DNA from 2 places in the Paenibacillus sp. FSL M7-0420 genome. Region 1 is predicted to be linked to the other one. Evidence: riboswitches for the same ligand, from Rfam matches in the RefSeq annotation. Region 1 holds a riboswitch; the other holds the start of a gene.
What was found. A riboswitch is a leader RNA that binds a small molecule or an ion and turns the genes downstream of it on or off. The one in region 1 is predicted to bind cobalamin.
Positions count from the first base shown of each region.

Region 2: it holds a riboswitch for cobalamin, as region 1 does, so the genes downstream of both, MKX51_RS00770 (anaerobic ribonucleoside triphosphate reductase) here and MKX51_RS07545 (energy-coupling factor ABC transporter permease) in region 1, are expected to answer to the same signal.

Region 1 covers NZ_JBBOCJ010000001.1:1,771,503-1,776,032, forward strand. Annotated here, with positions in the region: gene MKX51_RS07535 (IS4 family transposase) at 1-178, shown strand, start outside; gene MKX51_RS07540 (ArsR/SmtB family transcription factor) at 590-1,522, opposite strand; cobalamin riboswitch at 1,662-1,855, shown strand; gene MKX51_RS07545 (energy-coupling factor ABC transporter permease) at 2,241-3,005, shown strand; gene MKX51_RS07550 (energy-coupling factor ABC transporter substrate-binding protein) at 3,005-3,298, shown strand; gene cbiQ (cobalt ECF transporter T component CbiQ) at 3,295-4,083, shown strand; gene MKX51_RS07560 (energy-coupling factor ABC transporter ATP-binding protein) at 4,148-4,530, shown strand, end outside.
Region 2 covers NZ_JBBOCJ010000001.1:176,307-180,836, reverse strand. Annotated here, with positions in the region: gene MKX51_RS00780 (sugar phosphate isomerase/epimerase family protein) at 1-780, opposite strand; gene MKX51_RS00775 (MTH1187 family thiamine-binding protein) at 829-1,137, opposite strand; cobalamin riboswitch at 1,478-1,708, shown strand; gene MKX51_RS00770 (anaerobic ribonucleoside triphosphate reductase) at 2,018-4,003, shown strand; gene nrdG (anaerobic ribonucleoside-triphosphate reductase activating protein) at 4,000-4,530, shown strand, end outside.

The DNA.
Region 1 (4,530 bases):
GGTGGCCGTTCACGTCTGTAGACATTTCCTGCGCTCCAAGGGCGATGGACCCCCGCCTGATGTGGAAGCTTTGATTCGCAAAAATATGTTGCCGATTCGTCTCACCCGTCCTGGGCAAAGGAATACACGCAGAATACGTAGCAAATCCGCCATTAGCTTCGTCTACAGAGTAGCATAATTCGGTTCGCATGAACATTTTTTTAAGTGGATCTTCCATCCGCTTTGTTTGCTATGCGCTTTTTTCCTTCCTTACACCAAAAACAAACGGCATAGGACGTTTCCCCATACCGTTTTGGATTCTCTTTATTAATTCCAAACTTATCTTTGAACTTATCTTAATGACATTGGCATTTGTGCACCTGAGTCGGCGGAAAGTGGGCGATGAGCAGAAATGAGGAGCATTAGCTCCAAAAGTAGCTGAATCGAAAACTAACCTAATTAGTCTAACTAATCTATCTCCACTACCTACCTACCTACCTACCTACCTACCTACCTACCTACCTACCTACCTACCTACCTACCTACCTACCTACCTACCTACCTACCTACCTACCTACCTACCTACCTTCTACACACCCTAATCTGGCTTTCATATAGAACCCGGCAAATCTGCCACGCCATCTGTATAAAACAACTCAAACACAAGATCCTCGTTGTAATTGCCGAAGCCTTTGCCGAACAGGGTGAGGCCGCCGATGTGCTCGGCATCCTCCTCGACAGAGAGCCGGAAGGTCCATTGTTTGTTGCGGATGCCTACCTGATCCAGGGTGACCTCCGACAGCTTTTGCCCATCCATGAAGGTGCCTGACTGCGTAATCCGCAGCTGCTTGAGCAGGCCGTATTGATTGGTGAGTGCAGGCCACCAGGCCGGGGTGTATTTTCCCGGATTATCTCCGTAGTCACCGGGGCTGGTCCAGAAGCCGAGCGATTGTCCGTTCAGCGTGAAGGTAATATCCGACGGCCAGTTGTTGTTGACCGACGGGGCTTCGGAGGCGATCTCCATCGTGATGGCAAGCTCCTCCGGCTGCTGGCTCGACAGCAGGAAATTCGGGATTTTATACTCGACGAACCCCTTGCCGAACCAGAGAATCCCGGCGTTCACCCGCTCCTGGTCCCAGAAATAACGGGGATCGTCAAAGTGTCCGATGACCCTCTCCGTCGTAGACAGTCCACAGGTAGGCTCAATCTGGAAGTCGGAATAATGCCCCACCGGAATGTCCTTGCGGTACCCCCTGCGCGGAGTCCGGGCTTGTCCCGGAAAAACAATCTCAGCCCCGTCGGCGGCCAGTGTACAGATCTTCTGCAGACCGCTTTTGCCGGGAGCCATATGGCTGCGGATCAGCCCGGCGGCTTCGAGCTTGCGCACATGCATGGTCATAATCGCACTGCTGAGCTTGAGGGCTGCGGCCAGCTCCTTCACGTTCATGGGCTTCTCGGACAGCAGCCGCAGCATATGCAGGCGCACGGTACTGGACAGGGCCTCGTACACGGGCAGGGATTGTTCGGTTAGATCAAGTTTCATCGGATGCCTCCACGTTCAGGTTATATAGTTAATAATTATATTACTCAAATAAAATTTCTACAAGCCATGATTGGCTTCAGGACAGCTTTTCCAATTTATATCACAGACACGCTAAGCCCGGTCCGCTATGATGTGAGATGAATTAGCGATGAAACAAGGTGCTCTTGCCGGAAGCGGCAAGGGATAACAGGGAATCGGGTGCAACTCCCGAGCGGTCCCGCCACTGTATGGAAGAGCTGCACTTCATGAGGTCACTCGGGAAGCCCCGGGGAAGACGAAGTCTGCGGCGCCTGTATTCCAAGCCAGGAGACCTACCTTGTCGATGCACACCACGACTCTACGCGGATAGGAGCGGTGTACGGATAGGTTAATGAGAAGAGGCGTTCTGCCCTGATGGACCGGAGGAATCTTGGAATCTTAGAGATGACCCCCGGCTTACAGCTGCGGGATACAAGGACACGGCCCATAGTGATGGGACGATGAGAAGCACCTTGTTTCGCTTGGCTGCGTGCAGCGCGCTCTATCGAACTTGCCTGCGTACATACACTCCCACCCTTTAGGGTGGGTTTTTTGGAATATAAGGATTTTTATGCTTCACGCTATAAATCATCCTTATATTCCTCGCTGAAACGTACCGTCCTATAAAAGGACGGCAAAGATGTTTCCACTTGGGCTTTAAGATCTGTAATGGGAAAACAACAAACATGGAGGGTGACAAATGAAAAAGCACAGATGGTGGAGCTTTGCGGCACTGGTTGCCGGATTTACGGTGTACTTTATGCTGAATGAACCGGGGACGGCCCGGGCAATGCACATTATGGAAGGATTCCTGCCGGTAGGCTGGGCGGTGTTCTGGTGGACGGCGTTTATCCCGTTTTTTGTGCTCGGAATCTTCAAGCTGAAATCCATGACAAGGGAGAATCCGGAACTGAAGCTGCTGCTGGGCCTGGCCGGGGCGTTTACCTTCGTACTGTCTGCGCTCAAAATGCCTTCCGTGACCGGAAGCAGCTCCCACCCCACGGGTACCGGACTTGGTGCGGTTATGCTGGGGCCGCTGCCTATGAGCGTAATCGGCTCGATTGTCCTGCTGTTTCAAGCGCTGCTGCTGGCGCACGGAGGGATTACTACGCTCGGGGCCAATGCGTTCTCGATGGCGGTGGCGGGTCCTTTTGCCGGCTATGCAGTGTATAAGCTGATGATGAAGCGGCCGGACCGTGAGAAGCTGGCGTTGTTCTGTGCGGCTGCGGTAGCGGATCTGAGTACGTATGTAGTGACTTCCTTTCAGCTGGCGGTGGCTTTTCCGGCGGCGGATGGCGGCGTGCTGGCTTCTTTTCTCAAATTCGGGGGCATCTTTGCCGTGACGCAAATCCCGCTGGCCATCAGTGAAGGGCTGTTGACGGTACTGCTCTGGAACTGGCTGAAATCGTATAGTCCGAATGAATTGTCGCTTCTGAAACGCAAGGTGAACGGAGGAAGAGCCTAATGAGCAATAAATGGAAAAATGGGTTGATGCTGCTGGTTGTTATTCTGCTGGTTATTCTGCCGCTGCTGCTGGTCAATGGGGAATTCGGCGGGGCCGATGATGCGGCTGAAGGTGTGATTACCGAGATGAATCCTGACTATAAGCCGTGGTTCAAGCCGCTGACCGAGCTGCCGGGTGAGACGGAGAGTATGCTGTTTGCATTGCAGGCAGCGATTGGTGCCGGTGTGATCGGTTATACCTTGGGGCTGCTCAAGGGCAAGCAGGGCGGGACGAAGCAGCATAGCAGCAAGTGATTCGGCGGATTGACGTTCTCTCCTACAATAATGCTCTGCGCCAGTTATCCCCGATGTGGAAAAGCTCGTTCGCAGCCCTGATGTTCCTGCTCTCTTACACTGTACATCCGGTACTACAGGCTGCAATCACCCTATGGATGATGTCCTGGTGTGTATTGCAGGCCCGTATTCCCTTGCGTGCTTATGGCATGCTGTTCGGCACAGCGCTGCTGTTCTATGCGCTTAGCGTACCGGCGCTGCTCGTGGAATTCGGGCATCCGGCTGCGGGAGAGGCAGGGATATTCCCGCTTCCGGGACTGAATCTGCCCGTATATGTCACAGCGGCGGGACTTCAGCGGGCAGGGGAGCTGCTGGCCAGAATCTCTGCCTGTATGAGTTGTTTCTTTTTCCTGATGTTCACTACTCCGTTCAGTGAGCTTTTGCAGGTGCTGCGCAGGCTGCGGATGCCGCAGATTGTTCTGGAGCTGATGCTGATTATGTACCGCTTCTTATTCCTGCTGAGTGATGCAGCGCATGGGCTGCTGCTGGCCCGCAGGCTGCGCGGAGGCCGTAGAGGCTATAAGGCGAAGCTGCGTGAGACTGCGGCTATGGCAGGAGCGCTGTTCGGCAACACGATGCACCGGTATAACGGACTATCGCAGGGGCTGCTGGCCCGCGGATTCACCGATGAGATTATTCTGCCGCCTTATACGGCGCGTCCTGTGCCGCGGCGCTATGCTGTCCAGGCGTATTCCGGGATAGCAGTGCTGGTGCTGGCGCAGCTCTGGCTGTGGACGCGGGGGTGAAATCATGCGCAAAGTACAACAACTTCCGATCGTCCAAATCACATTAGAGGAGCAAGTGATAGATATGGAATATAGTCTGGCTTGTGACGGAGTGGTGTTCCATTACCCGGATACGAAGGAGCCTGCACTGCATGAACTGACGTTCTCCATCCCCTCAGGCAGCAAGACGGCGGTGCTCGGTCATAACGGTTCGGGCAAATCGACGCTGTTCCTGCATGCCGTCGGCATTCTGCGCCCGCAGCAGGGGACGGTTATGCAAGGAGGGAAGGCGTTATCCTACTCCAAAAAAGAGCTGGCCGCTCTGCGGCGGAAAGTGGGCCTGGTCTTCCAGGACCCCGAGCAGCAGCTGATCCTCAGCACTCCGCTGGAGGATGTGTCTTTCGGGCTGCGCGGCAGCGGCATGGCTGAACCGGCTATCGCTGCGCGCTGCCGGGAGGTCATGGAGCT
Region 2 (4,530 bases), 1.6 Mb from region 1:
TTAGCCGTGCATCAGTCCCAGCCCGCGGAAATAATCCAGCGCGAGCTTAGCGCTTGCTAGGGAGGATACCTCATAAGCCTCTTGTTCTACAATATAATAGAGAATTCCGCTCTGCTCCGCGATCTCGAAGACGCTCCGGAAATCGACCTCTCCCTTTCCGAGATCGGTCTCCTCATTGTCTGCTCCGAAGTCCTTAATGTGAACCAGCGGAACACGGCCGGCGTACCGTGACACATAATCAACGGGCCGGGCTCCACCCCTGTATACCCATCCCAGATCAAACTCAGCCAGCATATGCTCGGCAGGAATCTGCTCCAGCCAGATATCGATGACCGCCTTGCCGTCAACCTCTTTGAATTCATAATCATGGTTGTGGTAGCCGTACTGCATCCCCGCCGCCCGGACCATCGCGGAAGCCTTCTCCAGGAATGGAATGATTCTCGTTACATCCTCTATGGAAGGATTCGGCGGAAGCGGTGCCGACGGGGTGATTATATATTGCAGTCCGAGCTCTACCGCGTATTCAATCTCTTTGGCTAAGGCCTGTTCCATCTTATCCAGACTGCTGAAGTCCAGGCCTACATGCGCCGAGGGGGCCGCCAGGCCAAGTTCATCCAGCTTACGGCGCAGTTCCCCTGCAGATACACCGAAATAACCGGCGAATTCCACTGCCTGGTACCCCATCTCTGCCACCTTGGCCAGTGTGCCGAGGAAATCGCGCTCCGTCTGGTCGCGCAGTGTATACATTTGAATTCCGATCTGCTGTGCTGCTGTTGTCATGAAGAATCCGCTCCTTATCGTCATTTCTGATTGGATACTATATTCCCGCTACTTCCCCTGTAGCTTGCGCTCCACGGATTCCAGCTTGCTGCGGCTGGTCGAGGTCTTGTCGCGCCGGTCATCGATCTTGAGCGAGGTTGAGACTCTCTGCGCCCCGGCGGTGAACGGCGACTCATGCAGCGCTTCTACCGCAGCCAGAATCCGCGCTACCGGACCCTCAATAATCGTACCCATGGAAGTAAGCTCATAGGTAATGCCCTCCACCGTCTCCAACACGCGCTGCATCTCGGCCACATAGCTGCTGAGACTGGTGCTGCCTGTCCCAACCGGAATAACGGTCACTTCGCCAATTGCCATTGTGAACTGCCTCCTAATGATCTGATGTGCCTGCCTCTAACTTTTCCTCTTTATTGTAACGCTTCGCCAGGCTTGCTACAAATCACCTGCACCCTCTCTATTCTATTAATATCCGTCAAAATGATTACCAGGATTAGACGCACTCTATTTATGGATTCTTTGTGGCGTATTTTCGGAGATTTTATGAAACATTCACGGCAGATTCAGAGGAAAGTTGTGGATTACCTGTGGACTAACTGTGGATCAGCTGTGAGTAAAAGCGCCGAACCCGCTCCCCGTGCGGGATTGCAAAAAAACATTTACAAACACAATATATTGCGGTAGCTTTAATAGATAACAACAAAATATAGTAGAAACGGGTGTTTCACCTCTTGTAATAGAGGTGCGACTTAATAGGGAAGCGCGGTGCAAAACCGCTGCGGTCCCGCCACTGTAACCGGATGCTCCCAGGGTGCGATGCCCAGGGCCGCATTCTCCGGCTAATTGCCACTAAGGGGCGGAATAAGCCCCCCGGGAAGGCGCCGGAGGAGTTGCCGGAAGCCAGGAGACCTGCCTGTTTCGGTGGCACCGCTTAGACTCCTGCGAGGAACAGGGGAGGTGTCCGTATGCGGCCTGCAATAGCAGAGTTAGCCTTCCGTCATTCGGGTCAGAGGCTGCCGATACCTGAGGACGATCGGGGATTATTTTCAGGTATCGGCTCTGCGGAATATACAAGAACGGGCGTAAGCTATCGCCCTTGTGTCTGCTCGTATGTTCCACCCAGACCACAGGCAAATTTCCGTTTCCCGGATCTTTGCATCATGCATTCGGGCATTTCCGGCCTTCCCGGCCGGGGGTGCTTTTTTAACGCTTACAATACCCGAGAGGAGAGAGTTATATAATGACGCTGCTGGAGAAACGTTATAACGAAGGACAAGCTGCACAGGAGGATCTTTTGGAAGAGGTCATTCATCTGGGACGGGATATTATCGACAGCCGGGATCTGGATCTGCTGCGCGAGAATGCGAACCTGAACGGGGAGAGCTTCTCCGGCAAAATGAGCAAGTTCGGCAGTGAATACTCCAAATGGTATGCCCGCAACTTCACCATGCCGCCGCAGCTGGTACAGGCTACCCTGGATAATGTCGTCTATGTACATGACCTGGATCAATACGCCATCGGAACTACCAACTGCATCTTCATCCCGTTCGAACGGCTTCTCCGTGAAGGCTTCAACACCGGCAACGGCAGCGTACGGCCTCCCAACTCGATTATGACGGCGATGTCGCTGGTGGCGATTATTTTCCAGTCGCAGCAGAATGCGCAGTACGGCGGTGTGTCCGCCAACAAGCTGGATTATGATCTGGCCCCTTATGTGACCAAATCCTTCTCCAAGCTCTTCCGCAAAGGTCTGGAGTATTTCGAGGAGAACGCAGAGGGTTCGGAGCTTGGGGAGATTACGATGAGCCGCAGCGATCTGGCTGAGCAGTATCCGCGGGCCTTCCGTTTTGCCCTGAAGGAGACGCAGAGCGAGACCCTGCAGGCCGCAGAGAGTATGGTACATAACCTGAATACGATGTCCAGCCGCTCCGGCGGCCAGATTCCTTTTACCAGCATCAACTACGGCACCTGCACCTCCCCGGAGGGCCAGCTGGTGATCAGCTCGCTGCTGACGGCCACGATGAATGGACTGGGCAGCGGGGAGACGCCGGTGTTCCCGATTCAGATCTTCAAATGCAAGCAAGGCATTAACCAGCAACCGGGTGATCCTAACTACGAGCTGTTCCTGAAGGCAGCGGAGTGCTCGGCGCGCAGATTGTATCCGAACTTCGCCAATCTGGACGCTCCGCTGAACATGCAGTATTACGATCCGGCTGACCCGGATACCGAGTTCGCTACGATGGGCTGCCGGACCCGTGTGCTCGGCGACCGCTTCGGACGCAACCATTGCTCCGGCAAAGGCAACCTGTCCTTCAACACGCTCAACCTGGTGCGTCTTGGACTGGCCCACGGCACGATAACCGGCCGCCGCCTCGCTGCTGATGAAGAAGGGTTCTTCGACGACCTCAATCACTATATGGATATTGCGCTGGACGGCCTGCTGCACCGCTTCCGTATCCAGGCTTCCCAGAAGGCCAAAGCCTCCGATTTCATGATGCGTGAAGGCGTCTGGGAAGGCGGCGAGCAGCTTGCCCCTGATGACAGTGTAGGCGAACTGCTGAAGCACGGCAGCCTGTCACTGGGCTTCATCGGGATGGCGGAATGCATGAAGGCCATGTACGGCAAGCACCACGGCGAAGATATGGAGATTCACGCCAAGGCTGTAGCCATCGTCCGCCACATGCGTGAATATTGCGACCGCAAGAGCGAGGAGCTTAACCTCAACATCACCTTGTTCGCCACGCCGGCCGAGGGTCTTTCCGGCAAATTTACCAAGATCGACCGCAAGGTGCTAGGCTCTATCCCTGGGGTAACCGACCGTGAATATTATACGAACTCGTTCCACATTCCGGTCTACCATGAACTGAGCGCAGCCAAGAAGATCAGCCTGGAAGCCACGTTCCATGAATATTGCAACGCCGGAGCGATCTCCTATGTCGAACTGAACGGCAATGCCCGGAGCAACCCTGCAGCCTTCGTCAAAATCATCAAATACGCGCTGGAGCAGGACATCAGCTACTTCAGCATTAACCATCCGATTGACCGCTGCTCCGGCTGCGGCTATGAAGGGGTCATCGGTACGAATTGCCCGACCTGCAATGCCCATGAGGATACCACCCATATCCGCCGTCTGCGCCGGGTTACCGGGTATCTGACCGGTGACTATCAGACCCGCTTCAATGCGGCCAAGCAAGCCGAAGTCCGGGACCGTGTTAAGCATCTATGAACATCTGCGGATATTACCCGGAGTCGATCAATGAAGGGGAAGGCCTGCGGGCCGTCCTCTTCATCAGCGGCTGCCGCCACCGCTGCCCGGGCTGCTTCAACCCGAAGACCTGGAACTTTAACTTCGGGGAAGTCTTCACCCCGGAGCGGCGGCGGGAGATCATAGAAGAGATTGCAGGCAATCCGCTGCTGGACGGCTTGACGCTGGCGGGCGGGGACCCTTTTTTCTCGGCTGAGGAGGCTGCAGACTTCATTCACGAGCTGCGCGCCGAGCTGCCGGACTTCCCAATCTGGATCTATACCGGTTATACGTACGAGGAGCTTACGGCTTCCCCCGGTTCAGCGGAATGGAACCTGCTGGCCTTGTGCCAGGTCGTGATCGACGGACGGTTCGTCGAAGCGCTCAAAGACCTTACCCTCTCTTACCGGGGAAGCAGCAACCAGCGGATCATTGATATTCCTGCGAGTCTGGCGGGAGATAGGGTTGTTCTGTGGGAGCCGGAGCTGAGCTTTCAAGGGGTACAAAAA